3 regions of the Kurthia sp. FSL E2-0154 genome follow, and region 1 is predicted to be linked to each of the others. Evidence: riboswitches for the same ligand, from Rfam matches in the RefSeq annotation. Region 1 holds a riboswitch; each other region holds the start of a gene.

The links. A riboswitch is a leader RNA that binds a small molecule or an ion and turns the genes downstream of it on or off. The one in region 1 is predicted to bind S-adenosylmethionine.
Region 2: another riboswitch for S-adenosylmethionine. It lies ahead of MHB75_RS10750 (bifunctional homocysteine S-methyltransferase/methylenetetrahydrofolate reductase); the one in region 1 lies ahead of MHB75_RS08880 (methionine ABC transporter ATP-binding protein).
Region 3: another riboswitch for S-adenosylmethionine. It lies ahead of MHB75_RS14030 (O-acetylhomoserine aminocarboxypropyltransferase/cysteine synthase family protein); the one in region 1 lies ahead of MHB75_RS08880 (methionine ABC transporter ATP-binding protein).

Annotation. Positions count from the first base shown of each region.
Region 1 is NZ_JBBOPO010000001.1:1,796,705-1,799,987, reverse strand. Features, by position in the region: gene MHB75_RS08900 (arsenate reductase family protein) at 1-41, shown strand, start outside; gene gcvH (glycine cleavage system protein GcvH) at 124-504, shown strand; gene MHB75_RS08890 (toprim domain-containing protein) at 722-1,075, shown strand; gene MHB75_RS08885 (thioredoxin family protein) at 1,081-1,389, shown strand; SAM riboswitch class I at 1,447-1,556, shown strand; gene MHB75_RS08880 (methionine ABC transporter ATP-binding protein) at 1,651-2,676, shown strand; gene MHB75_RS08875 (methionine ABC transporter permease) at 2,669-3,283, shown strand, end outside.
Region 2 is NZ_JBBOPO010000001.1:2,183,840-2,187,122, forward strand. Features, by position in the region: gene MHB75_RS10750 (bifunctional homocysteine S-methyltransferase/methylenetetrahydrofolate reductase) at 1-1,601, opposite strand, end outside; SAM riboswitch class I at 1,694-1,802, opposite strand; gene MHB75_RS10755 (class A sortase) at 1,987-2,652, opposite strand; gene hemG (protoporphyrinogen oxidase) at 2,687-3,283, opposite strand, start outside.
Region 3 is NZ_JBBOPO010000001.1:2,800,196-2,803,478, reverse strand. Features, by position in the region: gene MHB75_RS14035 (homoserine dehydrogenase) at 1-576, opposite strand, end outside; gene MHB75_RS14030 (O-acetylhomoserine aminocarboxypropyltransferase/cysteine synthase family protein) at 803-2,092, opposite strand; SAM riboswitch class I at 2,215-2,327, opposite strand; gene nfsA (oxygen-insensitive NADPH nitroreductase) at 2,565-3,283, shown strand, end outside.

The DNA.
Region 1 (3,283 bases):
GCTTCAATGAAAATAAATTTATTGAAAATTGGAAAAAATAACTAGAATGACTTGTATTTGCAGAAAAAATATGTAACACTATAGATGAAATTAACATTACATATTTCATGGAGGGGTAAAAAAATGAGCATTCCAACTAATTTACGTTATTCAAAAGAGCATGAGTGGGTTTTACAAGAAGACGGTACAGTACGTATCGGTATTACAGAATTTGCACAATCTGAACTAGGTGACATCGTATTCGTTGAACTACCATCTGTAGGCGATGAATTAACAATCGACCAACCATTCGGTAGCGTTGAGTCTGTAAAAACAGTTTCTGAACTATATGCACCACTTTCAGGTGAAGTAGTAGAAGTAAACGAAGAGTTAGAAGATAGCCCAGAGCTAGTAAACGAATCACCTTACGAGAAAGCTTGGATGGTGGTTGTAAAACCTTCTGACGCTGCACAACTAGAAGCTTTATTAACTGCTGAACAATATGAAGAAGTAATCGCAGGTTAATAGCACCCCTTTCATGTAGGTGCGCGTTTTCATGCTGATTTGATTAGAAGACACTGATTTCAGTTGTCTTCTTTTTTTATTTGTTGTAAAGTATGTAAAGTTTTTTCTATGCGCTTTTTTTATAAGCACTATTCCTACAAAAATATACTGAAAATATGGTATAAATAAAGTAAGAAAGAACAGAAAAAAGAATAAGGAATCAGATGGGGTGGTGTGTATGAAGATTATTGAGAAAGTACTCATTGTAGAGGGTAGACAAGATTGTTTACAGTTAAAGCCTATTTTGAATGAACCTGTTGAGATTGTCTGTACAAACGGAACCGTAAGCTCTCATCGTTTAGATGAACTATTACAGCCGTATGAGAGTTGTGATTTTTATGCATTTTTCGATGCAGATGATATGGGCGAGAAACTTCGTAAGCTTGTACAACAAGAATATCCCAATACACATCATCTTTATACATTACCGCGTTACGGTGGTGTTGAACGCACGCCGCGTTATCATTTAGCAAAAGTGTTACAAGGAGCTAAATTTAAGATTAAGTCAGGTTACTTATTAGATAAAGGATGACAATAATGCAAGAATGGACACGTGAAGAATGGGAAGAGCAAGTGAAGTCCCAAGAAAAAACAGCTTTTTACCTCTATACACCGATGTGTGGAACTTGCCAAGTTGCATCAAGAATGATGGATGTGACCGAGCAAGCAATTGGACATGTTCCGATGGGGAAAGCCAACTTAAATTATATGGAGCAATTAGCGTATGACTTTGAAATTGAAAGTGTACCTTGTCTTCTTATTACGCAAAATGGCGAGTTAGTAGAGAAAATTTATGCTTTTCAGTCAGTGCCACATTTATTTGAAAAAATTTTAAAGAAGTATTGACCTTTCAATTTAGAAGTGATAAAGTATCTACAATAACTAAATGAACTTAATTCGTTACTCTTATAAAGAGAGGTGGAGGGAAGTGCCCTATGAAGCCCGGCAACCATCACATTATGTGAAAAGGTGCCAATTCACGCAAGGACTATGTAGTCTTTGAGAGATGAGAGAACGGTTTAGCATATTTTATGATGTTTAAACCCTTCTGTTGTCTGACAGAAGGGATTTTTTTATGAATAAAGTTCGAAAAAGGTGGGAAACAATTTGATTCAACTCAGCAATGTGACAAAACAATATAAAACTTCAAATGGTCCCCTCACAGCTGTCGATCAAGTAAACTTAACTATCCAAGATGGTGAAATCTTCGGTATTATCGGTTACAGTGGTGCTGGTAAGAGTACGATGATTCGTTTATTTAATGGCTTAGAGAAACCAACAAGTGGTTCTGTAATTGTAAATGGTGAAGATATTTCAAAAATTAAAGGTGCTAAACTCCGTGCAGCACGTCATAAAATTAGTATGGTATTCCAACATTTCAATTTATTATGGTCAAGAACGGTAGAAGAGAATATCGCTTTTCCTTTAGAAATTGCAGGTATTGATCAAGCTGCTAAAAAGAAAAAAGTAGCAGAATTGATCGAACTTGTTGGATTAAGAGGAAGAGAAAAAGCTTATCCATCACAATTATCAGGTGGTCAAAAACAACGTGTAGGTATTGCGCGTGCACTTGCAAATGACCCAGAAGTATTACTCTGTGATGAAGCAACATCAGCATTAGACCCTGAAACTACGGATTCAATTTTAGACTTATTACGCAGTGTAAATGAAAAACTCGGTATCACGATTATTTTAATTACACATGAGATGCACGTGATTCGTAAAATCTGTCATCGTGTAGCCGTAATGGAGCAAGGGAAAGTCGTAGAAGAAGGCGATGTTCTTCAAGTATTCGACGCACCACAGGCACCTGTTACACAACGATTCGTTCAACAAGTAACGAATACAGTAGGGCAACAAGAGTCGATTGAACAAATTAAAGAACAATACCAAAATGGCAAATTAATTAAATTATTCTTTGTCGGCTCAAAAACAGAGCAACCGATTATGACACAACTTATTCGTCAGTTTAATGTCGATGTAAATATTGTACATGGCAATATATCTCCGACAAAAAGTGGTCCATACGGTACGTTAATCGTACAACTTGCTGGAACAGATGAAGAAGTTGAAAAGGCAGTAGCATATTTAACTGCTGAAGGAATTAAGTCGGAGGTGATGTCACATGAATAACGAAGCGACAGGACTATTCCCAAATGTTGATTGGGAAGGAATGTGGCAAGCCACGCTAGAAACGCTTTATATGACAGGTGTTTCAACCATCATTACATTTATTTTAGGTCTAGTGCTAGGGATTATTTTATTCTTAACAGCACCGGGCCAATTATGGGCGAATAAGGTTGTGAACTTTTTAACAGGAGTAATCGTGAATATTTTCCGTTCTATTCCGTTCGTTATTTTAGTGATCTTATTAATTCCATTTACAATTTTCTTAATGGGAACAATGCGTGGTGCAAACGCAGCATTACCGGCACTGATTATCGGGGCTGCACCATTCTATGCACGCATGGTATTGATTGCATTAAAAGAGATTGATCGTGGTGTGATTGAAGCAGCTCGTTCGATGGGTGCAACAACAGGAACAATTATTTGGAAAGTATTGATTCCAGAATCTTTACCAGCGTTAATTTCAGGGATTACAGTGACGGCAGTTGCTTTAGTAGGTTATACAGCGATGGCGGGCATCATTGGTGCAGGTGGTCTAGGTTACTTAGCCTTCCAAGATGGTTTCCAACGTAGTCAAAACGACGTAACATTCGTCGCAACAGTATTAGTATTA
Region 2 (3,283 bases), 390 kb from region 1:
TGGTGTAAAAACTCAGAATTTCGTAAACTTGTTAGTGGCATGATTCCGATGTAAATCGGTGTATCTAAATGTTTTGTTGCTTCATAAATTTCAATAATTTTCTCTTTTGAGTAAACAGGCTGTGTAATGAAATAATCCGCACCTGCTTCAATCTTTTTCTCTAAACGTGGAATGGCACGTTCGACGACACGTACATTCGGATTGAATGCTGCCGCTACAGAGAAGTTTGCCTTTTTACGTAGTGGTTTTCCCGAGAAAGAAATACCTTCGTTTAATTTTTTAATTAATTGTAGTAATTCAATGCTCGATACATCATAGACGCTTGTAGCACCTGGAAAATCTCCTACTTTTGTTGGGTCACCTGTTACAGCTAAAATATCGTGAATACCTAATGCATCTAGCCCCATCAAATGAGATTGTAGCCCGATTAGGTTACGGTCGCGACATGTAATATGTGCTAATCCTCGTACATTCTTTTCATATTTTAAAATCGATCCCATCGCCACATTCGATACACGTGGTGAAGCAAGTGAATTATCTGCCATTGTGACAATATCAGCGCCCGCTTCTTGTAAAATCGCTGCTCCTTCTAAAAACTTTTCTGTTTCTAAATGGCGTGGTGTATCAAGTTCAACGATAATGGAACGCCCTTTTTTTACTTTTTCGTGAAGTGGTTCAAATTTAGACACATTAGCTTCACGAATCACTTCTTCTTTAGTTGTGATAACTTCTTTATTTTCCATTGGTAAAACATCTGATAAATGTTTCTTCACTTCGTGAATATGTTCAGGTGTTGTTCCACAACATCCACCAATTAAGCGAACCCCTTCATCACGTAATTCAACTGCAGCGCGCCCAAAATATTCTGCTTCTGATTCATATACCACTTTTCCTTCTTCTACATCGAGTAGACTTGCATTCGGATACGCAGATAAGAACGAATTCTTTGGTAGCTCAACATTTTCAAGCGCCTTCACTGTATGGTACGGGCCTAACCGACAGTTCACACCGACAACATCAGCTCCAGCTCTTTCTAAATGTTGCAGTGCATCATTCAACTTCATTCCATTTAATAAAACCCCTGGGTCATGCATCGAAACTTGCGCTACAATCGGTCCATCTGAGAATATGCGAATTGTTTTCACTAATGTTTCAAGCTCTTCTAAGTCGTAAAATGTTTCGAGTAGTAAACCATCTACACCTGCATCAAGTAATACTTTTGCTTGTAAAACAAGTGATTCAATAATCTCATCTAGTGAATGTTCATCCTTACGAATACCTCGAATTCCACCAATTGTTCCAAGTACGTACTCGCCATTCTTCGTGGCTCTTTTCGCTACCTCTACACCCGCACGATTCAGTGCTTCATATTCATCTTGAATACCGTAGCGAGCTAACTTAATCGTATTCGCTGTGTACGTATTCGTCTGAATGACATCAGCGCCCGCTTCAATATATAGTTTATGAATATTCTCGATTACTTCCGGCTTTCGAACATTCAGTTCTTCATAACAAAAATCAATCCCATATGAATAGAGCAGTGTCCCCATTGCTCCATCTGCTGTTAATACTTTTGTCTTTAAATCTTCTAGTAATCCCATACACTCCCCATCCTTCCTTCATTTCAAAAAAGCTATAAAAAAACCTTCTTACATTGCATAAGAAGGTTTGAACTGACACTTGAAAATAAGCCTTCTTATCTTTTAAGAACCATACGTCCTTCTGGAATTAGCACCTGACCATCTAAATGGCTGGTTGCTGAAGCGTCGTCGGGCCAGTCCCTCGGCTTCTCTTGATAAGAAATTATTGAATTTTTAAAATATTAAAAGAATCATACCTCTTAAATAGAGTACCGTCAATAGCTTCTACCACTTTCAGCTAAATATTGTACGAAAAAGCGCTTACTTTATCACAATATTTCGCAAATTTAGTAATAGAAATTAAAAAAGCGTATGAGGTTTTTTCACATCTCATACGCTTCATATTTTATTTTTTTATCGTAAATGCATCGCCAGCATTTGAATCAAAGTCACGCGCATTGACATACTCACCTTGTACAATTAATCGTTTCGAACCATCATAATTACATGTAACGAGCGTCAGTAGTCTTTTTTTAGCTTGATTTTCGATAACTTGAACGTCAGTTGCTTCTGTAATAAAGATTTTTGTAATTTTATACGTATACACACGCTTATAGTCCGTTGTGTACATAAGCATTCCTTTTTTTGCTTTCGTTAAAGGGCTAAATAATGTTTTATCATTATTCATATTATGACCTGCTAATGCATAATTACCTTGCCCCATCTTCATATCCTTCTTTAATGTACCTGCGCCAATTGCTAGATTTGTATTTGAAATTCCGTATAAAATAGGCAATTGTAAAGATACATCGGGAACACTTAATGCACCAATTGAATGTACATCACCTTGATTCATTTGTGCCTTTAATACATCTTGTAAACTAATATTCTCTACTTTACCAAAATCAAAGCTTACGTCATCCGCATTTTGTGCTTTTTGTTCATCAAACTGCTCAATTGCTTGATTACTCATATGTGACACGATGAACCCCATAATTTGTTTATTGAAAATTAGTGCAACACCTAAAACAAACAAAACAATGCCAATCGTTAAACTTAATTTCCTGTTCATTATGGAATCCTTCTTTCACACTTTATACGAATTCTCATTGTCTTTGAATAAATTGATTCATAACTCGTGTAGCAACTTCTTCACCATTTTGAATACATAAACCAATCCCCACACCATAATACGAACAACCAGCTAAATGTACATGTGGATGATATTTCACCATTTGTTTTTCAATACGTTCAACTGCTTGTTTATGTTGTAAATTATAAATTGGCATCGCATCAAACCATTTTCTTACATCAATCCATGTTGGTTCATCTGTTATTTTCAAGCTTTTTTCGATGTCTTGACGTGCAATTTGTGCTAATTCATCATTTGTCATCTGACAAAATTCTTTAAAACGAGGGTTATTCTTTTTATAAAACATACGGATAAGTAACTTATCGTCTTTAGAAGTATGACGCCATTTGCGACTTGTCCATGTACATGCATTACAATTTACATCATTACCTGATGATACAATATATCCTGTACCATCTGCTGGTAGCACATCATTCGGTAAATCATAAGCCAAGTAAACTGTAATAATAGAACCCGTTTGTAGTTCTTCAAAATCACGTTGGAAAGGCTCTTCCTTCAATAGTTTTTGTGCGACTTGGTGCGGTACAGCTAATACGACCTCATCTGCATC
Region 3 (3,283 bases), 1.0 Mb from region 1:
TGGATCTGCTTCTGCATATCCTAAATCTTGTGCATTTTTTAAAGCTGTTTCGAATGAAATACCTTCTGTACGCATTTGCGTTAAGATATAATTCGATGTGCCATTTAAAATACCTTGAATGTGTAATACATCATTCACACGTAAGATTGTCTCCATTGTTTTAATTACCGGTACACCACCTGCAGTAGTTGCTTCAAAACCTACTTGTACACCGTATTTTTTCGCCTTCTCTTGTAGCGCTTGACCAAATTTAGCAAACATGACTTTATTTGCAGTAATAACGTGCGCGCCTTTTTCAATTGCTGCATCTAAATAACCATATGCTGGTTCTTCTCCAACAATTGCTTCAAAGACAACGTCTAATTGTGGCAATGCTAAAATATCTTCAAAACGATTCGTTAATAAAGACGCATCTACACCTTCGCGCTCTTTTGAAACATTATGGACTAAAATTTTTGCTACTTCGATGTCCACACCCAGTGTTTCTTTCAATTGCTTTCGCTTTTCTTTCAAAATGTTAAAAATGCCTTCTCCTACCGTTCCGAACCCTAGGATTGCCACCTTCACTGCTGTCATATTGTTCGCCTCCAATGATTAAATTTAATTTGTTTATTTTGAACGTTCATTTCACAACTTAATGAAAATTCTAACGTATTTAAAGACATATTTCAAGAAAATTCTTTTTCAGAAGGACAATTGTTTTTTCTAAGAGGTCACTAAATACTGAATTTTAGAAAATAAAAGGAACTGCCTACAACGGATTGAGTCAGTTCCTTCTATTATATATAACTGATTTTAGAACCTATTTTGCGACCACTGTTACTTGTTGGAATGCTTGCTCTAACGCATGAGTTAGATCTTCTGCATTTTCAAGGCCGATTGATAAACGAATGAGTTCTTCTGGCACACCTGATTGAATAAGTTCTTCTTCATTTAATTGTTGATGTGTTGTTGAAGCTGGGTGAATAATTAATGAACGCGCATCACCTACATTGGCTACATGTGAGAATAGCTCAATTGCATCAATGAACTTGCGACCTGCTTCACGCCCACCTTTAATACCAAATGTTAAAACAGAACCTGCACCATTTTTTAAATATTTTTCTACGAGTGGCGCATACTCACTATCTTCAAATCCATTATAGTGTACCCATTCCACTTGTTCATGATTGCGTAAGAATGTCGCTACTTTATGTGCATTTTCATTATGACGTAGCACACGTAAATGAAGTGTCTCTAAACCTTGTAAGAAGTTAAAGGCTGCATCTGCACTCAATGTCGGACCGAAGTCACGTAATAATTGAACGCGTAAACGTGTTGCAAACGCTGCATTCGGTGCATCCACACCATAGCGAATACCATGATAAGAAGCATCTGGTTCTGTATAGTCTGGGAATTTACCCTGTGTCCAGTCGAACTTCCCTGCATCCACTACAATTCCACCGATTGTTGTACCATGTCCACCAATCCACTTTGTTGCCGAGTGAATCACAATATCTGCACCATGTTCAATCGGGTTACATCCAACTGGTGAAGCAAATGTATTATCGACGATGAGTGGAATTTGATGTTCATGTGCAATTTTTGCAAATGCTTCTAAGTCAACTACTGATAAACTTGGATTTCCGATTGTTTCAACATATAGCGCTTTTGTGTTCTCTTGAATCGCTTCTGCAAACTTCTCAGGCTCGCGTTCATCAACGAATGTTGTTGTAATACCGTAACGTGGAAGTGTATTCGCAAATAAATTGTACGTGCCACCATATAAACTATTCGCAGCTACAATATGATCTCCTGCACGCGCAATATTTAAAATACTAAATGAGATAGCAGCCATACCTGAAGATAGAGCGACTGCTGCTGTTCCTCCTTCTAATAAGGCAACACGTTTTTCAAACACATCAACTGTTGGATTCATAATGCGTGAATAAATATTGCCTGCTTCTTCTAGTGCGAATAATTTACGAGCATGTTCTGAATCATTAAATTGATATGCAGTTGTACGGTAAATAGGTACTGCAATTGCTCCTGTTACGGGGTCTGGTGATTGTCCGCCATGTACGGCTAATGTTTCTTTTTTGAATTCTGTCATATATGATTCCTCCTAAAATGAATTATGATGATGGACATCGGAATAAGGAATTATAGGAGAAGGATTTTATAAAAAAAGCCCTCTTCTTAGGTAAGAAGAGGGCTTTATCGAACATGGTCCTCCCCTTATCTGTCAGATCCGATAAAAAATCTGTAGGAATTAGCACCTTGGTTTCAAAAAAGAAACTGGTTGCTGGGCATCGCAGGGCCTATCCCTCCGCCACTCTTGATAAAGGTTTTAAACATATAATGTTTCCATCAATTTCTATCTAGTATAGTCATCTATTTTTCATTCGTCAATCTTTTTTCTGAAAATTTTTATTATACTGATTTAATTCTTTTAAAATACAATTTTATTTTTAAATAAAAATTACTAAAAAACTTTTTAAAATAAATCAAAGGTTTTCGAATAAGATGAGCATTTATGGTAGCATAGTCTTTGAATACAAATGACAATAGGAGTTGAATGAATCATGAATCAAGTAAAAGAATTATTACGTAGTCATACTTCTGTCCGTAAATATACAGGCGAAGAAATTCCAAAAGAAGTGGTATATGATTTAATCGAAACTGCACAGATGGCTGCAACATCACACTTTGTACAAGCATATAGTGTGATTCATGTGACAGATCCTGAGAAAAAAGCGAAACTTGGCGAATTATCGAATAATGATTTCCAATTCAAAACAGCTGGCGCTTCTTTCTTATTCTGCGTAGATTTCAAACGTCTTCAAATTGCTGGTCAAAAATACGATATTGATATTACAGCTGATTCGGCTGAAAATGTCTTAGTGGGTGTAGCAGATGTTAGCTTATTTGCTCAAAACTTCGTTATTGCAGCTGAAGCTGAAGGCTACGGTATTTGTTATATTGGTGGCGCACGTAATAATCCAAAAGAAATTAGCGAATTATTCAACCTACCTGAATACGTCTTCCCGATGTTTGCGATGACGATCGGCAAACCAACGAAAACAAATGATACAAAACCACGTTTACCAGTGGAAGCAATTGTACATGAAAATGGTTATGATGTAGAAAAATATGACGCACTATTAACACAATATGATAAAGAACTTGGTGAGTACTACTTAAACCGTAATGCTAATCAAAAAGTAACGAACTGGACGAAACAAATGGCGGATTACTTAGTAAACCAACAACGTCCGTTCATTAAAGATTTCCTTGCTTCACA